3 regions of the Streptomyces sp. NPDC003697 genome follow, and region 2 is predicted to be linked to each of the others. Evidence: riboswitches for the same ligand, from Rfam matches in the RefSeq annotation. Region 2 holds a riboswitch; each other region holds the start of a gene.
The links. Region 2 has a riboswitch for cobalamin ahead of ACWDNY_RS09790 (HoxN/HupN/NixA family nickel/cobalt transporter). Riboswitches for the same ligand answer to the same signal wherever they lie in the genome.

Region 1 (4,257 bases), on a different contig from region 2:
CGATCACGAGGTCGGCGTCGGCCAGTTCCCCGGGCCGGTCCACGAACCGCACGACGACGCCCGGTTCGGCGGCCAGCGCGTCCACGTCGGTGAAGTTGGACATGAGGGGGACGGCGCAGACGGCCACCCGCAGGACGTCCTCGCCGACGGGGCCGGCCGGCCCGGGTCCCGCGCCCCGCGCGGGCGGCTTCCCCCGGCCACCGGTGGGCGGCGCCCCCAGGCCGTCCTCCTCGTCGATGCCGAGCCCGTGCCGGAACGGCAGGACGCCGTAGGTGCGCCGGCCGGTGAGCCCGTGCAGCATGTCCAGGCCCGGCTGCAGCAGGGAGACGTCGCCGCGGAACTTGTTGACGAGGAACCCGGCGACCAACTCCTGGTCCTCGGGCGAGAGCAGCGCGACGGTGCCGAAGAAGGACGCGAACACACCGCCGCGGTCGATGTCGCCGACCACCAGCACGGGCAGCCGGGCATGGCGCGCGACGCCCATGTTCACGATGTCGGTGCGCCGCAGGTTGATCTCGGCGGGGCTGCCGGCCCCCTCGCAGATCACCGCGTCGTAGGTGTCCCGCAGCTGTGCCAGGCAGTCCAGCACGGTGCCCAGCAACCGCTGCTGCCGGCCGCCGTGGTAGCCGCGCGCGCTCAGCTCGCCCACCGGCTTGCCGAGCAGCACGACCTGGCTGCTCTGCTCGCCGCCCGGCTTGAGCAGCACCGGGTTCATCAGCGCGGTCGGCTCGACGCGGCAGGCCTGGGCCTGCATGGCCTGCGCACGCCCGATCTCGGCGCCCTCGCGCGTCACGAACGAGTTGAGCGACATGTTCTGCGCCTTGAAGGGCGCGACCTTCACCCCCTGCCGCACCAGCCACCGGCAGATCCCGGCGGTGACGACGCTCTTGCCGGCGTCGGAGGTGGTTCCCGCGACGAGCAGTCCGCCGCTCATGACGTCCGTCCCTTCCGCCTGGGGCGGCCGATCCGGGGCCGCCCGTCCGCCACGATCCGGCCGGCCGCGCACACGCCGAGGGCGAGCCAGCTCACCCGCCGTGACAGCCGTACGGCCCGGTCGATGTCACCCACCCGGACGGCGCGCCCGCGCGCGTTGAGCACGGGCCGGTCCTCCACACGCCCCCCGTAGGAGAGCCGCCCGCCCAGCCGCACCCCCAGTGCCCCCGCGAACGACGCCTCCACGGGCCCGGCGTTGGGGCTGGGGTGCTTGGCGGCGTCGGCGCGCCAGGCGCGCACGGCGCCCCGCGGGTCCGCTCCCGCCGCGGCAGCGAGGGCGGCGGTGAGCCGCGCCCCCGGCCACCCGGCCAGGTCGTCGAGCCGCGCCGAGGCCCAGCCGAAGCGCCGGTAGCGCGGCGACCTGTGCCCGACCATCGCGTCCAGGGTGTTGACGGCGCGGAATCCCACCAGCCCGGGCACACCGGCGACGGCGCCCCACACCAGCGCCCCCACCACCGCGTCGGAGGTGTTCTCGGCGACGGACTCAACGACGGCGCGGGCGATCCCGTCGGCGTCCAGGGCCTGCGGGTCGCGCCCGCACAGGTGCGGCAGCCGCGCCCGGGCGGCGTCGAGGTCGCCGGCCCGGAGCGCGCGCCCGATCACCCGGGCCTCCCGCGCCAGCGACGTCCCCCCGACGACGGCCCAGGTGGCGGCGGCGGTCAGGGCGACGGACGCGGTACGGGAGGGACGCGCGGCGGACGCGGCGAGCCCCGCCAGCGACAGGGCGCCGCCGACGCAGACGGCGGTGTGCAGGGCACCCCGCACCCGGTCGTCACGCCACAGGGTCCGTTCGACGGCGCCGGCGACCCGCCCGAACACGGCGACCGGGTGCCCGCGGCGCGGATCGCCGAGGAGCAGGTCGCCGAGGAGGCCGGTGGCGGCGCCGTACGCGAAGACGCGATCGGCACCCATCGGTTCAGCCGGCCGCGGGGTCGGTCGGTACGCCGGTGGTCAACCTCGGTCGGCAGCCGCGCATCGCGATAGGTCCTCACTCAGGGTGTCCACGCCCTGGTTCGACGAGACCGGCGGTGAGAGTTCCTGGCTCCCGGGGAGTCGTTCCCCGGTCACAGTGGCGGGACCGCGCCGGATTCGCACCGGGCTTCCTCTCCTGCCGCCGTAGTTGGCCCGGGAAGTCCACCACGGTCCGCGAACACCCGTCAACCTGCCGCTGACCTGCGAGGGCGCAGTGTGCCGAGGCCCACACACGGGTGTCCGGCGGAGAGTTGCAGACTGTGTACGAAAAAAGCGGGGTGCGGGACGGACCACCGTCCCGCACCCCGCCGGTGGTTCCCGGCGCGGCCCGTCAGGCCACGATCAGGGAGATCCCGTACGCCACCGCCGCCGCGCAGGCGGCGAAGCAGACGGAGGCGCCGGTGAGCGCCAGGGCGCCGGAGCCGCCGCCCGCGGCGGCCCGCTCCCGGTGGGTGAGAGCGCTGATGCCCAGGGTGAACAGGACCACCAGGCCCACGGTGACGCCGAGGCTGACGCCGAAGACGGAACCGATGGCCGCCCAGTCGATCTTCATCGTTCTCTTCCTTCTGCGGTGAGCGGGCTCAGACGGCGGCCGGCGGCTTCGCGGGCTCGGCGGCGGGGGCCGGGATGACGGCCCGTTCCTCGGCGATCGCCGCGTCGGTCGGCGGCGGGATCACGACGGCCATGGCGGTGGTCACCACACCGGCCGGCTCCTCGACGTGGTTGACGTTGCTGTGGTCGACGACCTCACGGCGGGAGATCTTCCAGATCGCGGCGCTCGAGGCCACCAGGAAGACGGCGACGAGCGCGGTGCCCCAGGCGCCGAGGCGGGTCACGGCCTCCGCGCCGGCGCCGACCAGCGCAGCGGCCGGCAGGGTCAGCGCCCAGGCGGCGAGCATGCGCGTCGCGGTCGACCAGCGCACCACGCCGCCCTTGCGGCCCAGGCCCGCGCCCATCACCGAGCCGGACACGACGTGCGTGGTGGACAGGGAGAAGCCGAGGTGGGAAGAGGCCAGGATGGCGGTGGCCGCGCTGGTCTGGGCGGCGAAGCCCTGCTGCGGCTCCAGGTCGGTCAGGCCCTTGCCCATGGTGCGGATGATGCGCCAGCCGCCGATGTAGGTGCCGAGCGCGATGGCGAGGCCCGCGGAGAGGATGACCCAGGTGGGAGGGTTGGAGCCGGGGGCGACGGCCCCGCCGGTCACCAGGGCCAGGGTGATGATGCCCATCGTCTTCTGGGCGTCGTTGGTGCCGTGCGCCAGCGAGACCAGGCCCGCGGAGGCGATCTGGCCGGCCCGGTGGCCCTTCTCGGCGGCCCTGCCGCCCGCCTTCGAGCCCGCCGCGTACGACAGGCGGGTCGCGACCATCGCCGCGACCCCCGCGACGACCGGGGCGGCCACGGCCGGGAGCAGCACCTTGGTGACCAGTACGCCGCCGTGGACGGCGGTGAAACCGGCCGAGGCGACGGTCGCGCCGATCAGACCGCCCATGAGGGCGTGGGAGGAGCTGGAGGGGAGACCGACGAGCCAGGTCAGCAGGTTCCAGAGGATCGCGCCGACCAGGGCGGCGAAGATGACCTCGGGACGGATGCCGGTCTCGTCGACGAGACCCTTGGAGATCGTGTTGGCGACCTCCACCGAGAGGAAGGCGCCGACAAGGTTGAGCGCGGCGGACATGGCCACCGCGACCTTGGGCTTGAGCGCGCCGGTCGAGATGGTCGTGGCCATCGCGTTGGCGGTGTCGTGGAAACCGTTCGTGAAATCGAACGCGAGTGCGGTTACCACCACAATCGCGAGGATCAGCGAGAAGCTTTCCATTTACCCAGGCAATCGTTCGAGGTCGTTGGCTGGTCGAACGTACGTAACGTGAGTGAACGGAAGATGAACTGGGCCGGTCGCCGGAGTGTCCCGAAGAGGGGTCCGGCGTTCCGTCCCGCCGTCACGGCGCCGTGTTTTCCGGGCGGCAGGCCGAGGGGCGAGGCCTGCGGCCACTTTCGTCGGCGCTTGGGTGAGATTAAGGCCACATGGCGCTGTCGCGTCGAATTCACGGTTATCGCCCGAAATGAACCGGAGGCTGAGGTGAGGGCCCGAGCGCGGGCTCCGGCCCCGGTCACGCGGGCCGGCACCCGCGCCCCGACACCGGCTGGCAGGATCGCGGCATGGACGGACAGCGAGGCCACGATCGGCCGGAGGCACGGGGCGCCGGCGGGGACGCGGGGCACAGTCGCGGCGTGCGCGAGGAGGAGGCACGGGCCTGGGAGGCACTGGTCGCGACGGCCCGCCGCACGGTCGCCGA
Region 2 (4,257 bases):
CGGGGCCCGGCCGCCGGACAGCAGCCAGGCGTTGCCGTCCGTGCCGGGCGGCAGCATCAGCCGGGAGGCGTGGCGGACCACGTCGTGGTTGGACAGCACCCAGGTGGCCGGCGCGCCGGCGGCCCGGGCGCCGGCCAGCGACTCGGTGATCACCTCGCGCAGCTCGCCGGCGTCCCAGCCGGTGTTCAGGTACTCGAAGTTGAAGGCCTGGCCGAGTTCGTCCGGACGGGCGTACAGGGCGCGCCGGTCACCCGGCACCCAGGCCTCGGCGACGGCCGCTCGGGGCGGGCTGTAGGCGTCGAAGATCTTGCGCCAGTCGCGGTAGATCTCGTGCACCTCGTCCCGGTCGTAGTAGGGGTGGCTCCCGGCCTCCACGCCGAGCAGGGCGTCCTCGCCGGCGGCGCCGACGTTCCCGACGTCGCGCAGCGGCTCGTCGAGGTCCTTGGCGAGGGCGTGCGCCACGTCGACGCGGAAGCCGTCGACTCCGCGGTCGGCCCAGAACCTGAGCGTGGTGCGGAAGTCCGCGCGCACCTCCTCGTTCCCCCAGTTGAAGTCGGGTTGCTGCGGGGCGAACAGGTGCAGGTACCACTGGCCGTCCGGCACCCGCTGCCAGGCGCTGCCGCCGAAGACGGACTGCCAGTCGGTGGGCGGGAGCTCGCCGTGCGCCCCGCGCCCGTCGCGGAAGACGTACCGCTCGCGGGCGGGCGAGCCGGGGCCGGCGCTCAGCGCCTCCTGGAACCAGGGGTGCCGGTCGGAGGAGTGGTTGGGGACCACGTCGACGATCATCTTCAGGCCCAGCCGGTGCGCCTCGGCGACCATGGCGTCGAAGTCGTCGAGCGTGCCCAGCCGGGGGTCCACGTCGCGGTGGTCGGCGACGTCGTAGCCGCCGTCGGCCAGCTCGGAGGGGTAGAAGGGGCTGAGCCACACGGCGTCGACGCCGAGGGCGGCCAGGTGGGTCAGGCGCTGGGTGACGCCGCGGATGTCGCCGAGCCCGTCGCCGTCCGCGTCGGCGAAGCTGCGGGGGTAGACCTGGTAGACGACGGCCTGCCGCCACCAGTCCGGGCTCCTGGACGACAGGTCGGGCGTCGACTCCTGCGGGGCGGTGCGGCTCGAGCGGACGGTCACGCGGCCTCCTCTTCGGCGGTGACGGCTTCGGGTCGAAAGCAGCGACTATGACACCTCTGTCCACTTCGCCGGAAAGTGAACACCTTCTGCTCCGCCCGGGCCGCCGAGCGCCGGGGCGCACGCCCGCCGGCCGCTGTCCGCCGTCCTCAGCCGGCGCCCGCCATCAGCCGCTGCCCGGCACCCGCCGCCGTCAGCCGGCGCCCGCCGCGCAGTGGGACAGCAGCGCGGCCACGTCCGGGGCGACCACCCGGTAACGCACCACCCGGCCCTCCTTCTCGCCCGACACGACCCCGGCCGCCCGCAGCAGCCGCAGGGCCTGGGAGACGGCGGGGTCGTTCATGCCCGTGGCGATCGCGAGATCGGACACGGCCAGCGGCCCCGTGCGGTGCAGGGCCAGCAGGAGCGCGAGCCGCTTGGGGTCGCTGAGCAGGGAGAAGCGGTCGGCCCAGGCGCGGACGTGCCCGGCGTCGCCGATGGCGGCGACGGCGTCGCACACCCGGTGGCCGTCGATCGTGCGGCGGTCCGCGCGGTCCGCGGGGACGAGATGCATGCCGTCATCCTCGCAGGTGCCCGGATGTGATCTTCCATACCTGCGCAGATGCGCAGCTATGCAGGGCACCGCTTACGGCCCTACGGTGGGCGCGCCGTGGTGTTCGGGAAGCCGGTGACGGCCCGTCAGGGCCCATGCCGGAGCGGCCCTCGCCACTGTGATCAGGGAGTTGCCGGTCCACGTCCCCCAGGGGGACAGCCACTGGCCGTCGCGGGACGGCCGGGAAGGCGGACCGGCGACGCACGACCTGTAAGCCAGGAGACCGGCCACGGCAGCTCACGAAGTGATCCACGAGGTGCTGGAGCGTGATGACCGGATGACCCTGCCCGACCCTGCCCGCAACCCGGCGGCCTTCGCCTGGCGGCGTCAGGACACCCTGAGGACCGCCGGCCTGATGGCGGCGATAGCAGCACTGCACGTCGTCGCCTTCGGGATCCTCCTCCTTCTCGTCGTACCCGGCCACTACGAGGTCGGGTCCAAGGCCTTCGGCCTCGGCCTCGGCGTCACCGCCTACACCCTCGGGGTGCGGCACGCCTTCGACGCCGACCACATCGCCGCGATCGACAACACCACCCGCAAGCTGATGGCCGACGGCAGACGGCCGGTGTCGGTCGGCTTCTGGTTCGCCCTCGGCCACTCCAGCGTCGTCGTGGTGCTCGCCGTGATGATCGCCGGCGGCACCCGGCTCGCCGGGCGGGTGATGAGCGAGGAGTCGCACACGCACCAGGCGCTCGGCCTCATGGGGACGACGATCGCGGGCACGTTCCTCTACCTCATCGCCGCCCTGAACCTGGTCGCCCTGGCCGGCATCCTCAGGGTCTTCCGGTCGATGCGCGCCGGCACGTACGACGAGAGCGAACTGGAACGGCACCTGGACTCCCGCGGTTTCGTCAACCGCTTCCTCGGGCGTCTCACCCGGTCGATCTCCCGTCCGGGCCAGATGTACCCGCTGGGCTTCCTCTTCGGCCTCGGGTTCGAGACGGCCACCGAGGTCACGCTGATGGTGATGGCGGGCTCGGGCGCGGCCGCCGGGCTGCCCTGGTACGCGATCCTGTGCCTGCCGCTGCTGTTCACCGCGGGGATGTGCCTGTTCGACACCCTCGACGGCACCTTCATGAACGTCGCCTACCAGTGGGCCTTCTCGCACCCCGTCCGCAAGGTCTACTACAACCTCACCATCACCGGCCTGTCCATCGCCGTCGCCTTCTTCGTCGGCACGATCGAGCTCGTCGGCGTCGTGCACGACCGGTTCGACCTGCGGGACGACGTGACCGGCTGGATCGCCGGGGTCGACCTGGACAGCGTCGGCTACGTCATCGTCGGCCTGTTCGTCGCGGTGTGGGCGGCGGCACTGGCGTACTGGAAGGTGGCGCGCGTCGAGCAGCGGTGGACGGTGCCGGCGGCCGACACGCGGTAGGCGCTGCCGTCATCGTGACGCCGGGGCGGGGCCGGCCGGGGGCCGGGACTGTCGTCCGGTCGGGCGCCCGTGGGCCGCCGTTCCCGGGTCGAACGGCGCGGCGCGCTGGTGAGCGGGGCGCCTCGGTGGTGCCGTGAGAGACGACCAGTTCCCCGGGCACCTCTGGAGGCATCCGTGATCCGTCCCCCGGCCCGCTCCCTGAGCGTCCCCGCCCTGACCGCGGCCGTCCTGCTGACCGCGGCCGCCTGTTCCGCAGGAGTCCCCGGACCCCGCGTCGCCGCCTCGTCGTCGGCCGACGTGTCCGCGGCGGGGCGACTGCCGGCCGCCTCGCCCCCGCTCACGCAGACCCAGGCGCAGGCCGCGCTGATCACCGACGCCGATCTCGGGAAGCCGTGGGCGCCGACGCAGGGCGCCGCGACCTGGCGGGACGGCCTGCTCAAGGCCCGGACCGCCACCCGCGACTGCCAGCAGCTCCTCGACGCCCTCTACGCCGACGAGCTGCTCGGCACGCCGAAAGGCACCCACTCGGTGGTCGCCTTCGACCAGACGGACACCGAGGCGCAGCTGCGCTACCAGGTCCTCGCGCTGCGCCCGGCCGACGTCGACCGGACCCTGGCCTGGCTCGGGACGCTGCCCCGCACGTGCGCGAACTTCACCGCGAGGACCACACGGAACGGCGTGCAGGACGTACAGGTCTTCGAGCAGACGCTGCCCTACTTCGGGGACGCGTGCAAGGGCCTGGTGGTGAGGGTGACCGACGACGACCCGGGCGCCGACGAGACGACCACGCTCGTCCTGGACGTGGCCGCCGTACGCGTCGGCGATGACGCGATCACCGTCACCAACGGCGGCACCGGCGCCGTGTCGGCCGAGTCCACCCAGCAGGCGCTCCAGCGGGGCGTGGACCGGCTGGCGAAGGTCCACCGCCAAGGCCGCGCGAGCGCGTGAGCGGTACGTGGGGCGCGGCGGGCCGCACCCGGGTTACCACGGCTCGGGGGAGGCGGACCTGCACCGGCGCCGCGCCCAGCGCCGACGCACGACACCGGACACGCCCGCCTCCCGCGCACCCGCGCCCGGCGTCCCCGTGCCCAGCGCGTGAGCGTGCCGTGCCGTGCCGGCGAGGTCGACGAAGGCCCGCGTGAGCCGTGCTTCCCGGTGCGTCACA
Region 3 (4,257 bases), on a different contig from region 2:
GGTTCGACTCCAAGGGGCTGTCGCTGGCCGTGGCGGTCACCGGCATCCTGGCGACGATGCCCTACATCGCGCTCCAGCTCGTCGGCATCCAGGCCGTCCTGGACGTGATGGGCGTCGGCGGCGGCGAGAACACCAACTGGTTCGTCAAGGACCTGCCCCTGCTGCTCGCCTTCGGCGTGCTGGCGGCGTACACGTACTCGTCGGGTCTGCGCGCGCCCGCGCTGATCGCGTTCGTGAAGGACACGCTGATCTACATCGTGATCGCGGTCGCGATCATCTACATCCCGATCAAGCTGGGCGGGTTCGACGACATCTTCGCCAAGGCGGGCGACGCCTTCGCGCAGACCAACCCGGCCACGGGCAAGCCGCGGGGCGCCCTGGCCCCCGCCGAGGCCGGCCAGTGGACGTACGCCACACTGGCCCTGGGGTCCGCGCTGGCGCTGTTCATGTACCCGCACTCGATCACCGCGACGCTGTCCTCGCGCAGCCGTGAGGTGATCCGCCGCAATACCACCATCCTGCCGCTGTACTCGCTGATGCTCGGTCTGCTGGGGCTGCTGGGCTTCATGGCGATCGCGGCCGGCATCAAGGTGCAGAACGGGCAGCTGGCCATCCCGCAGCTGTTCGAGAACATGTTCCCGGACTGGTTCGCGGGCGTGGCCTTCGCGGCGATCGGCATCGGCGCGCTGGTGCCGGCGGCCATCATGTCGATCGCGGCCGCGAACCTGTTCACCCGCAACATCTACAAGGACTTCATCAAGCCGGACGCCACGCCGAAGGAGGAGACGCGGGTCTCCAAGATCGTGTCGCTGCTGGTGAAGGTGGGCGCCCTGGTCTTCGTCCTGACCATGGACAAGACGGTGGCCATCAACTTCCAGCTGCTCGGCGGCATCTGGATCCTGCAGACCTTCCCGGCGCTGGTCGGCGGCCTGTTCACCCGCTGGTTCCACCGCTGGGCGCTGCTCGCGGGCTGGGCGGTCGGCATGGTCTACGGCACGATCGCCGCCTACGGCGTGGCCTCTCCGACGCAGAAGCACTTCGGCGGCTCGGCGGAGGAGATCCCGGGGATCGGGGAGATCGGCTACATCGGTCTCACGGCCTTCGTGCTCAACGTCCTCGTCACGGTCGTGCTGACCTTCGCGCTGAAGGCGGTGAAGGCTCCGGAGGGTGTCGACCAGACCCGGCCGGAGGACTACACGGCGGACGCGGGAGACCCGGGCGTGGAGGTGGAGCTGCCGCCGGCCACGGCCGGAGCCGCGCACTGACCCGCCACGGCATGGAGCGGGCGGCCTCCTGAGCCGCCCGGGCGCCTCGGGCCGCCGGAGAGATCCGGCGGCCCGTTGCCGTATCCGTCCGGCAGAACCGGGCTGCGGGCCTCGCGGCAGCCTCGGCCCGGGCATCGTGCGAGCCGGGGCCCGGGCATCCCGGGAGGCCCGGACCCGGCGACCGTGGCAGCCGGTGCGGGACGCCGAGGGCACCCCACCGTCCACCCACGCGCTGACGCTCCGGCACATCCCTGGGCGGTTGCGGTCACCGCAGGCACGGCGGGCAACCGCGACACAACATATGGGGGCGTCTTCCTCGCCCGGCACCAGATGTATGCTCATGCTCGCTGTCGCCGCAGGGGAATCCGGTGCGAATCCGGAACTGTCCCGCAACGGTGTACTCGCGCGTGCCCACCCATGTCCTCATCCATGCGGGCCCGTACGAGCGTCAGTCCGAGGACCTGCCGACAGTGCGCCCGGCCGTCCGGTCCGGGTGCCCTGACGTCCGGGCCTCGTGGGATGGGCCGGTGGACGCGACGCCCGCGTGCGTTCGTGTGCTGCCCCCTGCCCTCGGCGAGGCCCCGTGCCGAGCGAGGATGTGCCCCACGTGACCATCGCACCAGCCGGTCCGGCCGCAGCGACACCGTCCGACACCGAGACCGACGGCCCCGGTGCCGCGCTGCTGCGGACCCTGACGGAGCTGACCGCCGACCTGCCCGACGCCGACCCCGGCCGGGTCGCGGCCGCCGCGCTGCGCGGCCGGTCCGCGCGCACGGCCCCCGAGCTCACCGTGGAGCTGCGCGAGCTGGCGACGGAGGCCGCCGCCGGCCTGATCTCCGAGGACCCCGCCTACTCGAAGTTGGCCGCCCGTCTGCTGGCCGTGGGCATCCGCGCCGAGGCCGCCTCCCAGCAGGTCACGTCCTTCACCGACTCCGTCGCCGTCGGCCACCGGGAGGGGCTGATCGCCGACCGGACCGCCGCGTTCGTGCGCCTGCACGGCGAACGCCTCGACGCCCTGGCCGACCCGGCCGCCGACGACCGCTTCGGCTACTTCGGCCTGCGCACCCTGCACAGCCGCTATCTGCTGCGGCACCCGATCACCCGCAAGGTGATCGAGACACCCCAGCACTTCATGCTGCGCGTCGCCGCCGGTCTCGCCGAGGACGACACCCCGCGGTCGGTCGACGAAGTGGCCGCGCTCCACGGGCTGATGAGCCGCCTGGACTACCTGCCCTCCTCCCCCACGCTGTTCAACTCCGGCACACGGCACCCGCAGATGTCGTCGTGCTACCTGCTGGACTCCCCCGTGGACGAGCTGGACTCGATCTACGAGCGCTACCACCAGGTCGCGCGCCTGTCCAAGCACGCCGGCGGCATCGGCATCTCCTACTCCCGCGTGCGCGCCCGGGGTTCGCTGATCCGCGGCACCAACGGCCACTCCAACGGCATCGTGCCGTTCCTGAAGACGCTGGACGCCTCGGTCGCCGCCGTGAACCAGGGCGGCCGGCGCAAGGGGGCCGCCGCGGTCTACCTCGAGACCTGGCACTCCGACATCGAGGAGTTCCTGGAACTGCGCGACAACACCGGCGAGGACGCCCGGCGCACGCACAACCTCAACCTGGCGCACTGGATCCCCGACGAGTTCATGCGCCGGGTCGCCGCCGACGGGCAGTGGTCGCTGTTCTCGCCGTCGGACGTCCCGGACCTGGTGGACCTGTGGGGCGAGGAGTTCGACACCGCCTACCGTGCGGCCGAGGCCGCCGGGCTGGCCAGGAGGACCCTGCCGGCCCGTGACCTGTACGGCCGCATGATGCGCACCCTGGCGCAGACCGGCAACGGCTGGATGACCTTCAAGGACGCCGCCAACCGCACCGCCAACCAGACGGCCGAGCCGGGGCACGTCATCCACTCCTCCAACCTCTGCACGGAGATCCTGGAGGTCACCGACGACGGGGAGACGGCGGTGTGCAACCTGGGGTCGGTGAACCTCGGCGCGTTCGTCGACACGGAGGCAGGCGACCTCGACTGGGAGCGGCTGGACGAGACCGTCCGGACCGCCGTGACCTTCCTGGACCGGGTCGTCGACATCAACTTCTACCCGACCGCGCAGGCGGCCCGGTCCAACGCCCGGTGGCGTCCGGTGGGCCTGGGCGCCATGGGGCTGCAGGACGTCTTCTTCAAACTGCGTCTGCCGTTCGACTCCCCCGAGGCGCGGGCGCTGTCCACCCGTATCGCCGAGCGCGTCATGCTCGCCGCCTACGAGGCGTCCGCCGACCTCGCCGAGCGCAACGGCCCGCTGCCGGCCTGGGCGCGCACCCGTGCCGCCCGCGGCGTCCTCCACCCCGACCACTACGGCGTGGAGTTCACCTGGCCGGAGCGCTGGGCGGCGCTGCGGGAGCGGATCGCGGCCGTCGGGATGCGCAACGCGCTGCTGCTCGCCATCGCGCCGACCGCGACCATCGCGTCGATCGCCGGTGCCTACGAGTGCGTCGAGCCGCAGGTCTCCAACCTCTTCAAGCGCGAAACCCTCTCCGGGGAGTTCCTCCAGGTCAACTCCTACCTGGTGCAGGACCTGAAGGACCTCGGCGTGTGGGACGCCCGCACCCGGGAGGCGCTGCGCGAGGCGAACGGCTCGGTGCGGGACTTCGGCTGGATCCCCGAGGACGTCCGCCGGCTGTACCGCACGGCGTGGGAGATCCCGCAGCGCGGCCTGATCGACATGGCCGCGGCGCGCACGCCGTTCCTGGACCAGGCCCAGTCGCTGAACCTGTTCATGGAGACGCCGACCATCGGCAAGCTCTCCTCGATGTACGCCTACGCGTGGAAGCAGGGTCTGAAGACCACGTACTACCTGCGCTCCCGCCCGGCGACCAGGATCGCCCGCGCCGCCGGGGCGCAGGCGCGCAGCCAGGCTCCCGTCCCCGCGCAGCAGGTCGCCGGCCCCGACGCGGTCGCCTGCTCGCTGGAGAACCCCGAGTCCTGCGACGCCTGC

Region 1: it holds a riboswitch for cobalamin, as region 2 does, so the genes downstream of both, ACWDNY_RS01865 (cobalamin biosynthesis protein) here and ACWDNY_RS09790 (HoxN/HupN/NixA family nickel/cobalt transporter) in region 2, are expected to answer to the same signal.
Region 3: it holds a riboswitch for cobalamin, as region 2 does, so the genes downstream of both, ACWDNY_RS08765 (ribonucleoside-diphosphate reductase subunit alpha) here and ACWDNY_RS09790 (HoxN/HupN/NixA family nickel/cobalt transporter) in region 2, are expected to answer to the same signal.

What each region holds. Positions count from the first base shown of each region.
Region 1 is NZ_JBSFNN010000003.1:53,360-57,616, reverse strand. Features, by position in the region: gene ACWDNY_RS01870 (cobyric acid synthase) at 1-934, opposite strand, end outside; gene ACWDNY_RS01865 (cobalamin biosynthesis protein) at 931-1,905, opposite strand; cobalamin riboswitch at 2,007-2,147, opposite strand; gene ACWDNY_RS01860 (hypothetical protein) at 2,297-2,518, opposite strand; gene ACWDNY_RS01855 (anion permease) at 2,547-3,779, opposite strand; gene ACWDNY_RS01850 (class II aldolase/adducin family protein) at 4,121-4,257, shown strand, end outside.
Region 2 is NZ_JBSFNN010000017.1:30,991-35,247, reverse strand. Features, by position in the region: gene ACWDNY_RS09800 (glycoside hydrolase family 13 protein) at 1-1,125, opposite strand, end outside; gene ACWDNY_RS09795 (ArsR/SmtB family transcription factor) at 1,316-1,675, opposite strand; cobalamin riboswitch at 1,756-1,960, shown strand; gene ACWDNY_RS09790 (HoxN/HupN/NixA family nickel/cobalt transporter) at 1,959-3,092, shown strand; gene ACWDNY_RS09785 (hypothetical protein) at 3,267-4,040, shown strand.
Region 3 is NZ_JBSFNN010000015.1:21,220-25,476, reverse strand. Features, by position in the region: gene mctP (monocarboxylate uptake permease MctP) at 1-1,265, shown strand, start outside; cobalamin riboswitch at 1,600-1,748, shown strand; gene ACWDNY_RS08765 (ribonucleoside-diphosphate reductase subunit alpha) at 1,873-4,257, shown strand, end outside.